3 regions of the Kitasatospora sp. NPDC101157 genome follow, and region 3 is predicted to be linked to each of the others. Evidence: riboswitches for the same ligand, from Rfam matches in the RefSeq annotation. Region 3 holds a riboswitch; each other region holds the start of a gene.
The links. A riboswitch is a leader RNA that binds a small molecule or an ion and turns the genes downstream of it on or off. The one in region 3 is predicted to bind cobalamin.
Positions count from the first base shown of each region.

Region 1 (5,546 bases), on a different contig from region 3:
GGCCCGCCTTCGACTCCACCGCGTCGTCGATCGAGCGCGCCAGCATCTGGTAACCGCCGCAGACCCCGAGGATCGGCAGCCCGGCCGCCGCCCGGGCCTTCAGCGCCGGCTCCAGGCCGCGCTCACGCAGCCAGGCGAGGTCCGCCACCGTGGCCCGGCTGCCGGGCAGCACCACCAGGTCGGCGTCGGCCAGCTCCTCCGGCCGGGTCGCCCAGCGCACCAGCACGCCGGGCTCCTGCGCCAGCGCGTCCAGGTCGGTGAAGTTGGACAGCCGGGGGAAGCGCACCACGGCAACCCGCAGCACGTCCGCCCCGAGCGGGCCGGGCCCCTCCGCCCGGTCCACCACGGTGGACAGGTCGAGCGAGTCCTCGGCGTCCAGCCACAGCCCCGGCAGCATCGGCAGCGTGCCCAGCACCGGACGGCCGGTCAGCTCGTGCAGCATCTCCAGGCCGGGTGCCAGCAGCCGGGCGTCGCCGCGGAACTTGTTGACGAACCAGCCCGCCACGTGCCGCTGGTCCTCCGCGGACAGCAGCGCCAGCGTCCCGTACATCGCCGCGAAGACCCCGCCGCGGTCGATGTCCCCGACCACCACCACGGGCAGGGCGGCGGCCGTGGCCAGGCCCATGTTGGCGATGTCCCGGTCCCGCAGGTTGATCTCGGCGGGCGACCCGGCACCCTCGCACACCACCACGTCGTAGCGCCGGCGAAGGTCCGCCAGGCACTCCAGGGCGCGTTCCAGCAGAACGGGCTTGCGCTCGCGGTAGTCCAGCGCGCCCACCTCGGCGACCGGCCGGCCGAGCAACACCACCTGGCTGCGGCCGTCCGCGCCGGGCTTCAGCAGCACCGGGTTCATCGCCGCCTCCGGCTCCACCCGGGCGGCCTGCGCCTGCATCGCCTGGGCACGGCCGATCTCGGCGCCGTCGGCGGTGACGAAGGAGTTCAGCGACATGTTCTGCGCCTTGAACGGCGCCACCCGCACGCCCTGACGGGCCAGCCAACGGCAGATCCCGGCCGTCACCACGCTCTTGCCCGCGTCCGAGGTCGTCCCGGCGACCAGCAGCGCGTTGTTCATGCTCCACCCCTCCCGAACAGCATCCGCAGCAGGACGTGCCCCGCGACCGTCGTACCCAGCGCCAGCGCGCCCACCCGCCGGGACAGCGTGCAGGCCCGCTCGATGTCGTCCACCGTCACCGGCCGCAACTCGGCGCCCAGCACCGGCCGGTGCTCCACTCGCTCGCCGTACCGGAGCGTCCCGCCGAGCCGTACGCCCACCGCGCCCGCGAAGGCCGACTCGGCCTGGCCGGCGTTCGGGCTCGGGTGCGCGGAGCCGTCCCGGCGCCAGACCCGCCAGGCGGTCCGCGGCTCGGGCGCGGCGGCCACCGTCAGCAGCGCGGTCAGCCGGGCGCCCGGCCAGCCCACGACGTCGTCCAGCCGGGCCGAGGCCCAGCCGAAGCGGGCGTAGCGGGGCGAGCGGTGGCCCACCATGGCGTCCAGGGTGTTGACGGCGCGGAAGGCGAGCAGCCCCGGGGCGCCGGCCAGGGCGCCCCAGGCCAGCGCGTTCACCACCGCGTCGGCGGTGTTCTCGGCCACCGACTCGACCACCGCCCGGGCGATCTGCTGCCCGTCCAGCGCGCTCGGATCCCGCCCGCACAGGTGCGGCAGCCGCTCCCTGGCGGCCGTCAGATCGCCCGCGGCCAGCGAGCGGCCGATGGTGCGCGCCTCCCGGGTCAGCGAGGTGCCGCCGAGCACCGTCCAGGTCGCGGCGGCCGCCAGCGCGGCCCGGCCCGCCGGACGGCGCCCGAGCGTACGGTCCAGCGCCAGCGCGCCGGCCGCGACCGCGCCCACGCACAGCGCCGTGTACCCGGCTCCGGCGGCACGGTGGTCGCGCCACACGCGGCGCTCCAGACGGGTCGCGGCGCTGCCGAAGAGGGCGACGGGGTGGCCGCGGCGCGGGTCGGCGAAACGGGCGTCGGCGGCGTATCCCGCGACGGACCCCAGCGCGAAGGCGGCGGCCCGGGTCAGCGGGCGCACGGCGGCAGGCAGCTCGACGGGCAGCTCGGAGTCCGACGGGGCGGGGCAGCCTGCATCGCGTGGGTGTCCTCACTCAGGGTCCGCGCCCTGGATCGACGTACCGGGGGCCGAGAGTCTCCTGGCTTCCGGGTCGAACGCACCCCCGCGCCCTCCAGCGGCTCCTGACGGCCCGCCGTGATGGGCCCCTCCTGCGCGATGGCGGGCGAGGAGGGATTCCGAGCGTGCTCCCCGGTGACAGTGGCGGGACCGCGCCGGACTCGCACCGGCTTCCTCTCCATGCCTCCGTTTGGCCCCAGGATCCCATCACGCGGCCGAACCGGGAGTCAACCGAGGTCAAGGAGGGGTCGGTCACACCCGCCACGGGTACCGGACCTGTGCGATCGCCCAGCACGGGGGAGGGCCCGTCAGCTCCACTTCGTGCGTTCGTCGGCTGGGCCGGGCCGGGCACCGCACCTACGGTTCGGTGCCATGCGCCGCAGAAAGTCCCCCACCACTGCCGCCCCTTCTCCCGTCCCGTTCTCACCCGAGGCCGCCCGCGCCCACCGGGCCGGCCTCGGGCTGACCCCCGAACAGGTCGCCGAGGGCATGGCCGCCCACGGCGTACGGCTGCTGCCCGGCCACGTGCTCGCCTGGGAGAACGGCGAGCTGCGCCCCGGCGAGGCCGAGTTCGTCGCACTGGCCAGGGCCCTCTGGTGCCCGGCCGACCAACTGATGGACGGCCGCCCGGTGAGCCTGCGTGACCACCGCCTCGCCCGGGAGCTCCCCCAGGAGACCGTCGCCGAGCGGGCCGGAGTGTCGCTGCCCGCCTACCGGCAGGCCGAACTGACCGGCCAGTGGGACGGTGACCCGGACCAGACCCACGCCCTCGCCCAGGTGCTGGGCCTGCGGCTGACCGAACTGGTCGAGGCCACCGGACGCGGCGAGGCCCTCGACCGCCTCCTGCGCCAGTGCGTGGCCGGCCGCTGGCAGCCCCACCTGGGCCCGCTCGCCCGCCTGGTGCCCGTCCCGGAGGCCGACCTCGCCGCCGTCCTCCCGGTCCTCCACCAGGAGCACCACGTCCCCTCCCACTGGGGCACCACCACCCAGCCCCGGGCCGCCACACAGCCCCTCACGCCCCGCTTCTGGCACCTCCTCAGCACCCAGGGCCCCGCCATCCCCGTCTGACCGTCACCGGCCCGACAGTCCGTCGGTCCCACCGGCCCGACAGGCCGCAGGTCCGTTCCGCCGGACGGGCCCGCCCGGTGGCCGGAACGGAGGAGTTCCGGTGGACTGGTGCTCGAACACCGTCCGGTCCGTGAAACAGAGCGGGGAACGAAATGCGTTGGGGAACCGCAGCCGTCGTGGCGGCCGCCGCCGTCGGGGCGGGGGCCGCCGTCCTGGTGGTCGGCCGCCGGGCCTCCGAGCGGATGGTCCGCCCCGGGGTGCCGGGGCCGGTGGAGCCGGAGGCGGGGCCGGTGGTCGTGCAGAGCCTCGGCGCCGGCCGGGTCACGTTCAGCCGCCGCCCCGAGAGCCTGCTGCCCGGCCGCTGGGCGGTCGAGTGGGACGACGACGGGCACGCGGTGGTCGAGGAGATCCTGCACCGCGACGCACAGAGCGTCACCCGTCGGCTGGTCCGGGCCGACCGGGGCACCCTGAGGCCCGGTACCGAGGTCCGCTTCACCCCGCGCGTGCACCTGGGCGACCCCGCCCAGGCGTTCGGCCTGGCCTTCACCGCGACCGCCGCCGACGGCGAGCTCGGCGCCCTGCCCGCCTGGCGGATCGACGGCAAACGTGGCACCTGGGTGATCCTGGTGCACGGCCCGGAGGCCGACCGCCAGCAGACCCTCCCGGTGCTGCCCGCCCTGCACCGCCTCGGCCTGCCGGCCCTCGCCGTCACCTACCGCGGCGACGCGGGCGCCCCGGCCTCCCCCGACGGCTACAGCCACTTCGGCGAGACCGAGTGGCGGGACGTCGAGTCGGCGGTGCGGCTGGCCCTGGACAGCGGCGCGGGCCGGGTGATCCTCTACGGCTGGTCGGTGGGCGCCACCACGGTCCTGCAGACCGTTTCCCGTTCCGCCTGGGCGCACGCGGTCAGCGGGCTCGTCCTGGACTCGCCGGTCCTCGACCTCCCGAGCGCGGCACGCCGCGACGCCGCCAGGACCGGCTTCACCGGTGTCTCCGCCGAACTGGGCGCGCTGGCCGCCCAGGGCCGTACGGGGGTGGACCTCGCGGACTTCTCCCGCCTTGCGGAGGGCGCGGACCTGCGGGTGCCCACCCTGGTCCTGCACAGTCCGGACGACCGGTTCGCCCCCTTCGCCACCGTGGAGCGCCTGGCCGCCGCCCGCCCCGACGTGGTGAACCTCCAGCGCTTCCCGGGCGCCCGACACGCGGCCCTGTGGAATTCCGCCCCCGAGCACTACACCGAACTCCTCCGGCGCTGGCTCACCCCGCTGCTCTGACCCCGCTGTTCTGCCCCCGCTGCTCCGACCCCGCCGCACCGAATCCGCCGCACCGAATCCGCCGCACCGAATCCGCCGCACCGAATCCGCCGCACCGAGTCCGATAACGGCGGCCGCGCCGCCGAACGGTGCCGGGCGAAGCGGTGAACCGGTAAAGCGGTAAAGCGGTAAAGGAGGAAATTTGCTCCCGAACCTCGGAAATCGGAGCACCCTCCACCGCACGGCAGTCGACCCCGCCGACTTCCTGCGCATCACCACCACCCCGCAGGCACATGCCACCTGGCCGGATTCCAGCCCTCCGCTTCCGCCCGACCCGCTCCCGCGGTTCCGGAACGCCCCGCTCCCGGCACGGAGGGTGACCGACCGAACGGTCAGTGCGACGCCTCGCCGCATACCTGGCATGACCCCGCCACACGTTTCCGGCCAGGCGGTTTGCCACTGTTGCCCGATCTTGCGGAGGTGCGGTACCCGGTCCAGCGGTCGTACGGACAACCGGATGTGACAGAAGGCCCGTGCAAGGGGAAGACTGCTCGACGTGACGTCTCGGAACCCGCGCGACCGTGATGCCCCGCTCCCGCCGACGATCGGTACCGGTGCGACGGTGACCCGTCTTCCCGGTACGGCCCACCGGCCCTCCGGTGGCAGGCCGGGCGGGGCCGGTGTACCCCGGCGACGAGGGCCCGCGCCGGCACCCGGCCGAGGCCGGGTTCCGGTCCCGGAGGGCTTCCCCGCGCCGGCCGAGCTGGCGCCGCTGGCCCGCCGGATGCTGGTGGACGCCGTCCGGATCGCCCGCTGGGCCGGGGACCTGGAAGAGGTCGACAAGCGCGGCGAGCTGCTCCCGGAGGACGCCCGCGCCGCCGGCCGGGCGCTGGCGATGACGGTCGGCGCCGCCGCCAAGGCGTGGGGCCAGGCGCTGCTGGTGGGCCTGGTGGAGGCCCGGGACGGCGGTGCGGGCCCCGGCTGGCGGCTGCACGCCTGGGAGCACGACGACGAGGCCGTGGTGCGCGGCTGGTCCGGGCTGTTCGACGCCTGGACGCTGCTCGCCCCGGTGCCGCCCGCCGCGTTGCGCGGGGTGTT
Region 1 covers NZ_JBIWPL010000012.1:9,333-14,878, reverse strand. Annotated here, with positions in the region: gene ACIRVF_RS23000 (cobyric acid synthase) at 1-1,072, opposite strand, end outside; gene ACIRVF_RS22995 (cobalamin biosynthesis protein) at 1,069-2,022, opposite strand; cobalamin riboswitch at 2,143-2,305, opposite strand; gene ACIRVF_RS22990 (helix-turn-helix domain-containing protein) at 2,500-3,195, shown strand; gene ACIRVF_RS22985 (alpha/beta hydrolase family protein) at 3,348-4,469, shown strand; gene ACIRVF_RS22980 (hypothetical protein) at 5,233-5,546, shown strand, end outside.
Region 1: another riboswitch for cobalamin. It lies ahead of ACIRVF_RS22995 (cobalamin biosynthesis protein); the one in region 3 lies ahead of ACIRVF_RS13415 (HoxN/HupN/NixA family nickel/cobalt transporter).

Region 2 (5,546 bases), on a different contig from region 3:
GAAGCAGATCAGGTTCAGCAGGAAGGCCCGCCGGTCCTCCTTGGTCTGCAGCGACTCGATGTGGTCGACCGCGTTCATGTACTTGAAGCAGAACTGGGCCTTCTGGTGGATGGAGGGGATGTTCTCCACCGCCGCGAAGGCCGCGTTGCGGTCCTCCGGGTCCGGGAGGTAGGTGTCCAGCAGCGTCAGGTAGAACTGGACGTGGACGGCCTCTTCGAACAGCTGCCGCGAGAGGTACAGCCGCGCCTCGGGCGAGTTGATGTGCTTGTAGAGGCTCAGCACCACGTTGTTGGCGACGATCGAGTCACCCGTCGCGAAGAAGGCGACCAGGCGGCCGATCAGGTGGCGCTCGCCCTCGCTCAGCTTCGCCAGGTCGGCGACGTCGGAGTGCAGGTCCACCTCCTCGACGGTCCAGGTGTTCTTGATCGCGTCGCGGTACCGGTCGTAGAACGACGGGTAGCGCATCGGGCGCAGGGTCAGCTCGAAGCCGGGGTCGAGCAGCATCTTGCGGTCGTCGGCAGTCATTACTGGCAGGCCTCGCAGGACTCGGGGTTCTCCAGGGAGCAGGCGATGGCGGCTTCCTGCTCCGGCGTGAGGGCGGGGGTGCCCACGGGGATCGTGCCGGCGGGCACGGGCACGGGCGCGGCGGCGCGCGCGGCGCCGGAGGCGGCCTGGGCGATGCGGGTCGCCGGGCGCGAGCGCAGGTAGTAGGTGGTCTTGAGACCGACCTTCCACGCGTAGGCGTACATCGAGCTGAGCTTGCCGATGGTCGGCGCCGCCATGAACAGGTTCAGCGACTGGCTCTGGTCGAGGTACGGCATGCGGGCCGCGGCCAGGTCGATCAGCGCGCGCTGGGGCAGCTCCCAGGCGGTGCGGTACAGCGAACGGACCTCGGCGGGCAGCCAACCCAGCTCCTGCACCGAGCCGTTGGCGTCGCGCAGCGAGTCGCGGGTCTGCTGGTCCCAGACGCCGAGTTCCTTGAGCTCGCGCACCAGGTACGGGTTGACCTGGAGGAACTCGCCGGAGAGCGTCTCGCGCTTGAACAGGTTGGACACCTGCGGCTCGATGCACTCGTACACGCCGGCGATGGACGCGATGGTCGCGGTCGGCGCGATCGCGAGCAGCAGCGAGTTGCGCAGGCCGGTCTCGGCGATGCGGGCGCGCAGGGCGGTCCAGCGGTCGGCCCACTGGGGGGCGGCCGTCGGGAAGTGGTCGATGTGCAGCTCGCCGCGGGCGGCGCGGGTCTCGCCGTAGGCCTCGTGGCGGCCCAGCTGCTCGGCCAGGTCGGCGGAGCGCTCGTAGGCGGTGAGCATGATGCGCTCGGAGATCAGGGTGGACAGCTGCTTGGCCTCGGCCGAGTCGAAGTCGATCCGCAGCTTGAAGAAGACGTCCTGCAGGCCCATCACGCCGAGGCCGACCGGGCGCCAGCGGGAGTTGGACGTACCGGCCTCGGTGGTCGGGTAGAAGTTGATGTCCACCACGCGGTCGAGGAAGGTCACGGCCGTGCGGACGGTGGCGTCCAGGCGCTCCCAGTCCATGGCACCCAGCAGGTCGTCGGCCGAGGCGCCGGCAGCCACGTGGGCGCCGAGGTTGACCGAGCCGAGGTTGCAGACGGCGGTCTCGGAGTCGTCCGTGACCTCCAGGATCTCGGTGCACAGGTTGGAGGAGTGCACCGTGCGGCCCGGCAGCGCGGTCTGGTTGGCGGCGCGGTTGGAGGCGTCCTTGAAGGTCATCCAGCCGTTGCCGGTCTGCGCGAGGGTGCGCATCATGCGGGCGTAGAGGGTCTGCGCCGGGATGGTGCGGACGGCCTTGCCGGCCAGCTCGGCCTTGCGGTAGGCCTCGTCGAACTCGGCGCCCCACAGGTCGACCAGCTCGGGGACGTCGGCCGGGGAGAACAGCGACCAGTCGGCGTTGGCGTTCACGCGGCGCATGAACTCGTCCGGGATCCAGTGGGCCAGGTTGAGGTTGTGGGTGCGGCGCGCCTCCTCACCGGTGTTGTCGCGCAGCTCCAGGAACTCCTCGATGTCCGCGTGCCAGGTCTCCAGGTAGACGCAGGCCGCGCCCTTGCGGCGGCCGCCCTGGTTGACGGCGGCGACCGAGGAGTCGAGGGTGCGCAGGAACGGGACGATGCCGTTGGACTTGCCGTTGGTGCCGCGGATCAGGCTGCCGCGCGAGCGGATGCGCGAGTAGGACAGGCCGATGCCGCCGGCGTGCTTGGAGAGGCGGGCGATCTGCGCGTAGCGGTTGTAGATCGAGTCCAGGTTGTCCAGCGGCGAGTCGAGCAGGTAGCAGCTGGACATCTGCGGGTGCCGGGTGCCGGAGTTGAAGAGCGTCGGCGAGGAGGTCAGGTACTCCAGGCGGCTCATCAGGCCGTACAGCTCGGCCACCTCGCGCACCGACTGCTCGGAGTCGCCGACCGCCAGGCCGCAGGCGACGCGGAGCAGGAAGTGCTGCGGGGTCTCGATGACCTTGCGGGTGATCGGGTGGCGCAGCAGGTAGCGGGACTGCACGGTGCGCAGGCCGAAGTACTCGAAGCGGTCGTCGCCCTGGGCGTCGATCAGGGCGTCGAGGGCGGCGGCGTGCTTGGCGACGAAGGCCGCGGTGGTGTCGCCGATCAGGCCCTCGGTGTGGCCGACGGCGATCGAGGCGGAGAAGGAGACCGAGCCCTGGCTGTTCGCCTCGTCGACGATCTCCAGGGCGAGCAGGCGGGCCGCGAGCTTCGAGTACTGGGGGTCCTCGGCGATCATCGACGCGGCGGCGTCCACGGCCAGCCCGCGCAGCTCGGCGAAGTCCGAGCCGGCGTGGCGGCCGCGCAGCGCGGCGGCGGCGACATGGCCGGGGTCGACCTCGGTGAGGTCGGCGCTGCGGTCGGTGAGCAGCCGCAGCAGCGCGCCCCCGGGGTCGGAGACCGTCGGGTCGGTGAAGGCGGTACCGGAGCCCTGGGCGGGCAGGGTGGCTGAGGCAGCGGTGGTCAAGGCGCTCTCTCCTGGCGGCGATCGGCGGCGTGATCGGGGTCACCCGGGCCGATCTGGGCAGGGGAGCACGGCGCGGACGCAAACAGCGCCGCGCGAGGTGTCTCCCCGGCCCGCCCGCGAGGCCCGGAGGGGTGGTGCTCAGTGCCGGCGCGGCCTCTGCGGGAGGGCCGTGGCGCACGCTGTCGGCAGGTACTCGGACTCGCGGGCGCAGCTGCTGGAGCCGCCCGCACACCGCTGCGGGGCAGTCCCGGACTCCCACCGGGTTCCCCTGCATCGACAGCAGGAGTGAGCATACATGTAGTGGTGTCTCAGTGATGCGGCACCACATGTAGTGCGGCGCGGTGTGTCGGCGCGATGACCGGCGGTACCGGGGAAGGGGTGGTTCGTGCCCGTCCGGGGGCGGGATCCGTGTCGCGGCCGGGTCGGAACCGGGCTCCGGAGGGGGCGGTCCGGTGCGCCGCAGGGCTCGGATCCGCGCGCCGGTCGTCCTGGTTTCGATACGGAATGGTCACCGGGCGGACCGACGGTCAGGGGGATGCCCTACGATCTGGGCGCATGAGCGACGGAACCGGCGTACCTGGGCACGGGCCGCAGGGAACGCCTCCCGCCGGGCCGGGGGGCGCACAGAATCAGCAGCCGGCGGTGCCAGGTCCGGTGCCGCCGCCGAGCGGTGGTTTCGGCCCGCCGCCGGCCTCGTACGGGCCGGTGGCGCCGTCCGCGCAGCCGCTCCCGCAGCCCGTCCCGCCGGTGCCGCAGCCGGTGCCCCAGCCCCAGCCTGTCGCGCAGCCGCAGCCGGTTCAGCCGATGGCCCCTCAGCCGCAGTGGCAGCAGCAGCCGCCCCAGCAGGCCGTGCCGCCGCAGCGCGTCGAGCCGGACTGGGAGGCGCTGGCGGACCGCAACGAGGCCGCCGGCAAGCGCAAGCGCCGGATGAAGGTCATCGGCATCGTGGCCGCCGTCGTCCTGGTGGGCGGCGGGGTCGCGGGCGGCATGCTGCTGCTGGGCAAGAAGGACGACCCCAAGAAGACCGGCCCGGTCGCCACCTCGTCGGCCTCCAACAAGCCGACCCCGGGCCCGTCGAGCGCGAGTGCGGGTCCGGACGACCCGTCGAAGCCGATCTGGGAGGCCGCCACCGACCCGGCGCCGCAGGACGCGGGGGCGCTGTTCTCCGCGACGCAGGTGACGGTGAACGGCGCGACCTGGAACCGGACCGTGGTCTCGCTCGACCAGCCCTGCTGGGACGGCAACTCCACCACCGGGGGGCTCGGCAAGGTGCTCGGCGACCAGGGCTGCCAGAAGGTGCTCCGGGCGACGTACGTCTCCGGCGACAGTGCGGTGACCGTCGGCGTCGCGGTCTTCGACCACAAGATCCAGGCCGAGACCGCGACGAAGAACTACGCGGGCCAGCTCAAGGGCCTGCCCGCGCCCGGTGCTCCGGCCTTCTGCGCCAACTCCGGCTGCACCAGCACGCACAGCAGCCTGGGCCGGTACGCCTACTTCACCGTCGAGGGCTCGGCGAAGGGCGGCAACGCCTCCGACGCCACCGCGACGGCGGCGGCCTCCGGGTTCGCCGAGCACGTGAAGGGCCAGCTGCTCCAGCGGGCCAAGGCGGCGGGCTCCGCCACGCCCGGGTCGCAGGGCACCCCGGCGGGCTGACCCGCCGTGACGCCCCGGTGCCGGCGGATCCGTTCGCCGGGACCGGGGGAGTGTGGCAGGCTCTCGTCGGAGTCATTCGTACGCGTGTTCCGGTTGCGTCCGTGGGGGTCGGTACCGGCGAGCAACCGGAGGAGCGGTCGTGGCCCTGCCCAGTGCCCTGCGCGGCAAGTCGGCCGTCCTGGCCGCGGCCGGGGTCGTGGTCGTCGCGGGCGCCTTCGCGCTGCTGGACCGGGACGACCGGACCGGTGTGGGCGGGCCCGTGCGGGTGCCGGTGTCGGTCGGCGCCCCCGGGCGCACCCTGCCGCCGGACGTTGGCCGGGACCTGCTCGCCCGGGACCCGAAGGCCTCGCCCAACGCCCGCGCCGTCGACCAGTTCCTCACCGACCTGGAGACCCAGGCCCGCACCGGGCAGAGCGGCGGAACGGTGATCGGCCAGCACGTCGAGGCGCACAACGAGCGCAACAACCCCGAGTACGGCGACTCCCGGGGCACCAAGCAGGTCGGCTACTACTACAAGAAGGCCGCCGACATCACCGGTCGGCTGCCCGGCTTCCTGGAGACCGACCTCGGCCCCGGCTACGGCCAGAACGCCTGGGGCGTCGGCAACCCGCGCTCCTACTCGGCCGGCCGCTGGCCCACCTGCCGGACCGGCTGGCAGTACACCGACGACGCGGTCGACCTGATGACCGCCGTCTGGTCCGGCCACCCGAGGGCCGACGACGGCACCTACGACAGCTCCGGCGTCCAGCGGAACTGCGACGGCAGCAGCACCGAGCTGCCCGACAACGGCGGCGCCCCGGCCGGGATCGTCGGCATGTCCTTCCACGAGCCGTACCCCGGATCGGACGTCAAGTCCTTCGACCGGGTGCTCTGTTCGAACTCCCCGGCGGCCAAGGACCCGGGCTGGTTCGGCCGGGT
Region 2 covers NZ_JBIWPL010000008.1:36,535-42,080, forward strand. Annotated here, with positions in the region: gene ACIRVF_RS18940 (ribonucleotide-diphosphate reductase subunit beta) at 1-525, opposite strand, end outside; gene ACIRVF_RS18945 (ribonucleoside-diphosphate reductase subunit alpha) at 525-2,951, opposite strand; cobalamin riboswitch at 3,142-3,285, opposite strand; gene ACIRVF_RS18950 (hypothetical protein) at 3,780-4,628, shown strand; gene ACIRVF_RS18955 (glycoside hydrolase family 26 protein) at 4,768-5,546, shown strand, end outside.
Region 2: another riboswitch for cobalamin. It lies ahead of ACIRVF_RS18945 (ribonucleoside-diphosphate reductase subunit alpha); the one in region 3 lies ahead of ACIRVF_RS13415 (HoxN/HupN/NixA family nickel/cobalt transporter).

Region 3 (5,546 bases):
CGTTGACCCCGCCGCCGATCTGCCAGCCGGCGCCGAGCTCGGCCTCGTAGCGGCCGGCCTCCTCGGGATGTCCGGTCAGGGCGATGCCCAGGTCGAACTCGCTGCGGGTCGCGGTGGTCATGGGGGTGCCTGCCCTTCAAGTTACTGGCGAGTAGGCCCCCACCCTACGCCTGCCCCGTGGAACGCGGAATGGCCGTCGGATCCGAGATCTCGGATCCGACGGCCATTGCGCAGGGCGTCACCGTTACCGGCGGATGCTCGGCTTCAGCTCCAGGAAACGGGCGAGCATGCCGTTGACGAAGGCCGGGGAGTCGTCCGTGGAGAACTCCTTGGCGATCTCGACGGACTCGTCCAGGACGACCGCGTCCGGGACGCCGTCCTCCCAGATCAGCTCGTAGGCGCCGAGCCGCAGGACGTTGCGGTCCACGATCGGCATCCGGTCGAGGGTCCAGCCCACCGCGTACTGCTCGATGAGGTCGTCGATGCGACGGGCGTGCTGGACGTACCCCTCGATCAGCTCCATCGTGTACTCGCCGACCTGCGGGGTGCCCTCGTCGGGCTTCGGCTCGCGGGCGCGGGCCACCCAGTCGGCGAGGACCTGCTGCGGGTCGACCCCGCGGTGGTCGGCCTCGAAGAGGATCTGGAAGGCCCGGGTACGGGCCTTGCTACGTGCGGCCGACACGGACTTACTTCACCCGGCCGAGGTAGCTGCCGTCGCGGGTGTCGACCTTGACCTTCTCGCCAGTGACGACGAACAGCGGCACCTGGATCTCGGCACCGGTCTCCAGGGTGGCCGGCTTGGTGCCACCGGTGGAGCGGTCGCCCTGGACGCCCGGCTCGGTGTGCTCGATGGTCAGCTCGACGGCGGCCGGGAGCTCGATGTACAGGACGGCGCCCTCGTTGGTGGCGACCAGGGCCTCGAAGCCCTCCAGCAGGTACTTGGCGGCGTCGCCGACGACGGCCGGCTCGACCGTCAGCTGGTCGTAGGTGTCCATGTCCATGAACACGAAGTTCTCGCCGTCCTTGTACGAGAACTGCATGCCGCGCTTGTCGACGTTGGCGGTCTCGACCTTGGTGCCGGCGTTGAAGGTCTTGTCGACGACCTTGCCCGTCAGGACCTCCTTGAGCTTCGTACGCACGAAGGCCGGGCCCTTGCCGGGCTTGACGTGCTGGAACTCGACGACGGACCAGAGCTTGCCGCCCTCCAGCTTGAGGACCATGCCGTTCTTGAGATCGTTCGTGGAAGCCACGGGCGCACTTACTCCTGGATATAGCTGTCAAGGAACCAAGGTTTTCGCGTCCTGCCGTCGACGGCCTTCGGGGCCGCCGTCACAGGGCGAGGAGCTCCTTGGTGGTGATGGTGAGCAGCTCGGGCCCGCCCTCTTCGAGGGGGCGCACGACGAGCGTGTCCTCGATCCGGACCCCGCCCTTGCCCGGGAGGTGGACCCCCGGACCGACGGTGACCGGTACGCGGCTGTCCAGTTTACCCATGTCCGACGGACCGAGACGCGGCGCCTCCCGGATCTCCAGCCCGATGCCGTGGCCCACCGGGTGCGGCGAGGCCTCGGAGTGGCCGGCCGCCTCCAGGACCTGCCGGGCCACCCGGTCGGGCACGCACTGCTCGACGCCCGGGCCGAGCGCCTCCCGGCCGGCCCGCTGGGCGCGGAAGACCAGCCGGTGCAGCTCGACCTGCCAGGGCGCGGGAGCGGCGCCGATCACGAAGGTCCGGGCGGTCGAGACCCGGTAGCCCCGGTACTGGGCGCCCATCACCACGGTGAGGAAGTCACCCTCCTCCACCCGGCGGTCGGTCGGCTGGTGGGCGGGCTGGCCGGAGTGGCTGCCGGTGCCGACCGAGACCGGGAAGGCGGCCCGGTCGGCGCCGTGGTCGATCATCCGGCGTTCCAGCTCCATCGCCAGGTGCCGTTCGGTGCGGCCGACCAGGATCGACTCCAGCAGCTCGCCGAGCGCCTGGTCGGCGATCTCGGCGGCGATCCGCAGGTCGGCGATCTCGTGCTCGTCCTTCACCACCCGCAGCCGCTCCACCACCTGACCGAGGTCCCCCAGCCGGGCCCCCTCCGCCACCTCCGCGACCGCCCGGTGCCGGGTGACGGTCAGGTCGTGCTCCTCCACCACGAGGTTCCGCACCCCGAGCCGTGCGGACGCGGCAGCGGCCGCCAGCGCGGTGTCCGCCCCGGTCGGCACCGGCACCTGGGTGACCTCCGGATCGATCAGGTGCTCCCCCGAGTCGTCCGGCGGCAGGTCGTCCGGCAGCGACAGCAGCGCCCGCTCCCGGGTCAGCAGCAGCGTCGCCCCGCAGGGCGCGCAGCCCGTCAGGTACCGCACGTTCGCCGCCCGGGTGACCAGCGCCGCATCGGCCCCGGCCGCACTGCAGTGCGCCCTCACCCGCTCCCGCCGCCCCGCGTACGCATCCACCATGCGTCGAGCCTACGAACCCCCGGCCGGAACCGCCCGCCGAGCGCCCGCGAAGAGCGGCGTGACCGCTACTTCGGCTGTTCGGCGGGCGTCCAGCGCTTCTCGACGCCCGCCAGCTTCCAGTACGCGATGGCGATCGCCCACACCACCACGAACAGCCCCGCGATCGCGTAGCCGACGTTGTCCAGCGAGATGTCCGCGATGAACCCGGTCACCGGGTCGGTCAGGTCGAGCTTCTCGTGCAGCACGCCGACCAGCTCGATGGTGCCGATGATGAAGGCCACCGCGATCGACAGCCCGGTGATGGTCAGGTTGTAGTACACCTTGCGCACCGGGTTGGAGAAGGCCCACTGGTACGCGAAGTTCATGAACGTCCCGTCCAGGGTGTCGAACAGGCTCATCCCCGCCGCGAACAGCAGCGGCAGGCAGATGATCGCGTACCAGGGCAGCCCGGCCGCCGCGCCCGAACCGGCCATCACCATGAGCGTCACCTCGGTCGCGGTGTCGAAGCCCAGGCCCAGCACCATGCCGACCGGGAACATCTGCCCGGGCCGGGTGATCGAGCGGGTCGCCCGGTTGAGGATCCTGGCCATGAAGCCGCGCGAGTTGAGGTGCTCCTCCAGCTCGGCCTCGTCGTACCTCCCGGCCCGCATCGAGCGGAACACCTTGAGGATGCCGAGCAGCGCCGCCAGGTTGAGCGCGCCGATCAGGTAGAGGAAGGCGCCGGAGGCCGTGGTGCCGACCACCCCGAGCCACTTGTGGGTGGCCGAGTCGTCGTCCATCAGGGTGTTCGCCAGCTGGGCGCCGCCCGCCACCAGGGCGGCCATGACGACCACCATCGAGGAGTGGCCGAGCGCGAACCAGAAGCCCACCGAGACCGGCCGCTTGCCGTCCGCCATCAGCTTGCGGGTGGTGTTGTCGATCACCGCGATGTGGTCGGCGTCGAAGGCGTGCCGCATGCCCAGGGTGTACGCGGTGATGCCGAGGCCGACCCCGAAGACCTGGGTGCCGACGGCGTAGTCGTGCGGGGCGACCAGGAAGACGAGCGTCCCGAACGCCACCACGTGCATGGCCAGGATCACCCCCATCAGCCCGGCGGTACGGATGGTGTCCTCGCGCTTCCACCGGAAGGTGGGCAGCACGGAGGGGGCCGCCTCAGCGGGTGTGGCGGTTTCGGGCAGGGTCATCTTCGGATCACGCTCCAGCACCTCGTGGAATGACGTCGTGAGATGCCGTGGCCGGTCTCCTGGCTTACGGGACTTCCGGACCCGCCTTCCCAGGCGCACGAGGCGCCCAGTGGCACGTGGGTCCGGACAACTACCCCCCGATCACAGTGGCGAGGGCCGCTCCGGACTGGGACCTGTTGATGGTCCGTCACCGGTCTTCCCGAGCACCACGGCGGGGAACACCGTAGGGGCAGGACCTCACCCTCGCAAGGTTGCGCACCTGTGCAGGTGTCCAGGATCACAGGTCGTGAGCTGCCAGAATGTCCGCATGCATCTCGTACCGGCCGACCGCGCGGGCCACCGCACCATCGACGGCCACCGGGTCTGCGAAGCCATCGCAGCCATCGGTGACACCGAGCACGTCCGCTCCTGGGCCGAGCGGTTCTCCCTGCTCGCCGACCCCGGACGGCTCGCCCTGCTGCTCGCCCTCCACCGGGCCGGCCCGCTCGCCGTCAGCGACCTGGCCGTGGCCACCGGCATGCGCGACCCCGCCGTCTCCCAGGCCCTGCGCCTGCTCCGCACCGCGGGGGTGGTCACCGGTGACAAGGACGGACGCGTGGTGCGCTACCGGCTCGTGGACGACGGCCTGCACCCCCTCCTCGACGAGTGCGCCGCCGCCGAGCACGAGGAGCCGGCCGCGGCCGCGGGCTGACCGGGCCGACTCGGCCGCGAGCGCCGCGAGTTCACGCGACTCAGGCCGCCTGGCAGGTCGGGCACCAGAACAGGTTGCGCGCCGCGTGCGCCTCCGTCCGTACCTCGGTGCCGCAGACCAGGCAGGGCATCGCGGCGCGACGGTAGACGTACACCTCGCCGCCGTGGTCGTCCACCCGGGGCGGGCGGCCCATCGCCTCGGGGGTGTGCTCGGGACGGACGGTGTCGATCCGGCCGGCGGCGACGCCCTCGTGCATCAGGGCGACCAGGTCGGCCCAGATCGCGTCCCACTCGGCGCGGGTGAGGTCGCGGCCGGCCCGGTGCGGGTTGACGTGGTGACGGAACAGCACCTCGGCGCGGTAGACGTTGCCCACCCCGGCCAGCACCTTCTGGTCCATCAGCAGCGCGGCGACCGTCGTCCGGCTGCCGGATATCCGGCGCCAGGCGGCCTCCGGGTCGGCGTCGGCCCGCAGCGGGTCGGGGCCGAGGCGGGCGGCGACGGCGGCCTTCTCGGCGTCGGTGACCAGGGCGCAGGTGTTGGGGCCGCGCAGGTCGGCGTAGCCCTCGTCGTTGGCCAGCCGCAGCCGGACCAGACCGACGGGCTCGGGGGCGGCGCCGGTGCCGAAGCTGAAGCCGCCGTAGAGGCCGAGGTGGATGTGCACCCAGGCGCCCTCCTCGAAGCCGAGGAAGAGGTGCTTGCCGGTGGCCTCCGCGCCCGTGAGCAGCTGCCCGTCGATCGCCTTGGCCTCGTCGGCGAAGCGGCCCTGGGGGCTGGAGACCTGCACCGGGCGGCCGCCGAAGGCCTTCCGGTTCTGGCCGGCGAGGCGGTGGATGATGTGGCCTTCCGGCACGGGCGTCAACTCCCCGGGTGGTTCTGGCGGACCGTTCCATCATCGCAGCCGCCACCGACAGGGCCACGAATCCGCAGGTCAGCGGACCGGCATCCCCATCAGCCGGGCCAGGATGACGCGGTCCAGCTCGGCCGCCGTACCGGCGACGTCCAGATAGGAGTTGTCGATGATCGGCAGCCCGGAGTTGTACCAGCCGGCCATCCGGCCGTGGATGCGCGCCACCTCCTCGTCACCGAGCCGCCTGGTCCCGCTGCGGCGGGCGTTGCGGCGCAGCACCGAGTCCAGGCTGGGCAGCAGCACGACCGGGATCATGCCCGGGCCGATGTGCCGCTTCCAGCCGCCGAGACCGATCGCCGGGCGATCCGGGAAGACGGCGTCGTCGATG
Region 3 covers NZ_JBIWPL010000005.1:201,155-206,700, reverse strand. Annotated here, with positions in the region: gene ACIRVF_RS13435 (thioesterase family protein) at 1-121, opposite strand, end outside; gene nusB (transcription antitermination factor NusB) at 245-682, opposite strand; gene efp (elongation factor P) at 687-1,250, opposite strand; gene ACIRVF_RS13420 (M24 family metallopeptidase) at 1,330-2,436, opposite strand; gene ACIRVF_RS13415 (HoxN/HupN/NixA family nickel/cobalt transporter) at 2,502-3,620, opposite strand; cobalamin riboswitch at 3,652-3,846, opposite strand; gene ACIRVF_RS13410 (ArsR/SmtB family transcription factor) at 3,928-4,311, shown strand; gene ACIRVF_RS13405 (Fpg/Nei family DNA glycosylase) at 4,352-5,161, opposite strand; gene ACIRVF_RS13400 (AAA family ATPase) at 5,240-5,546, opposite strand, start outside.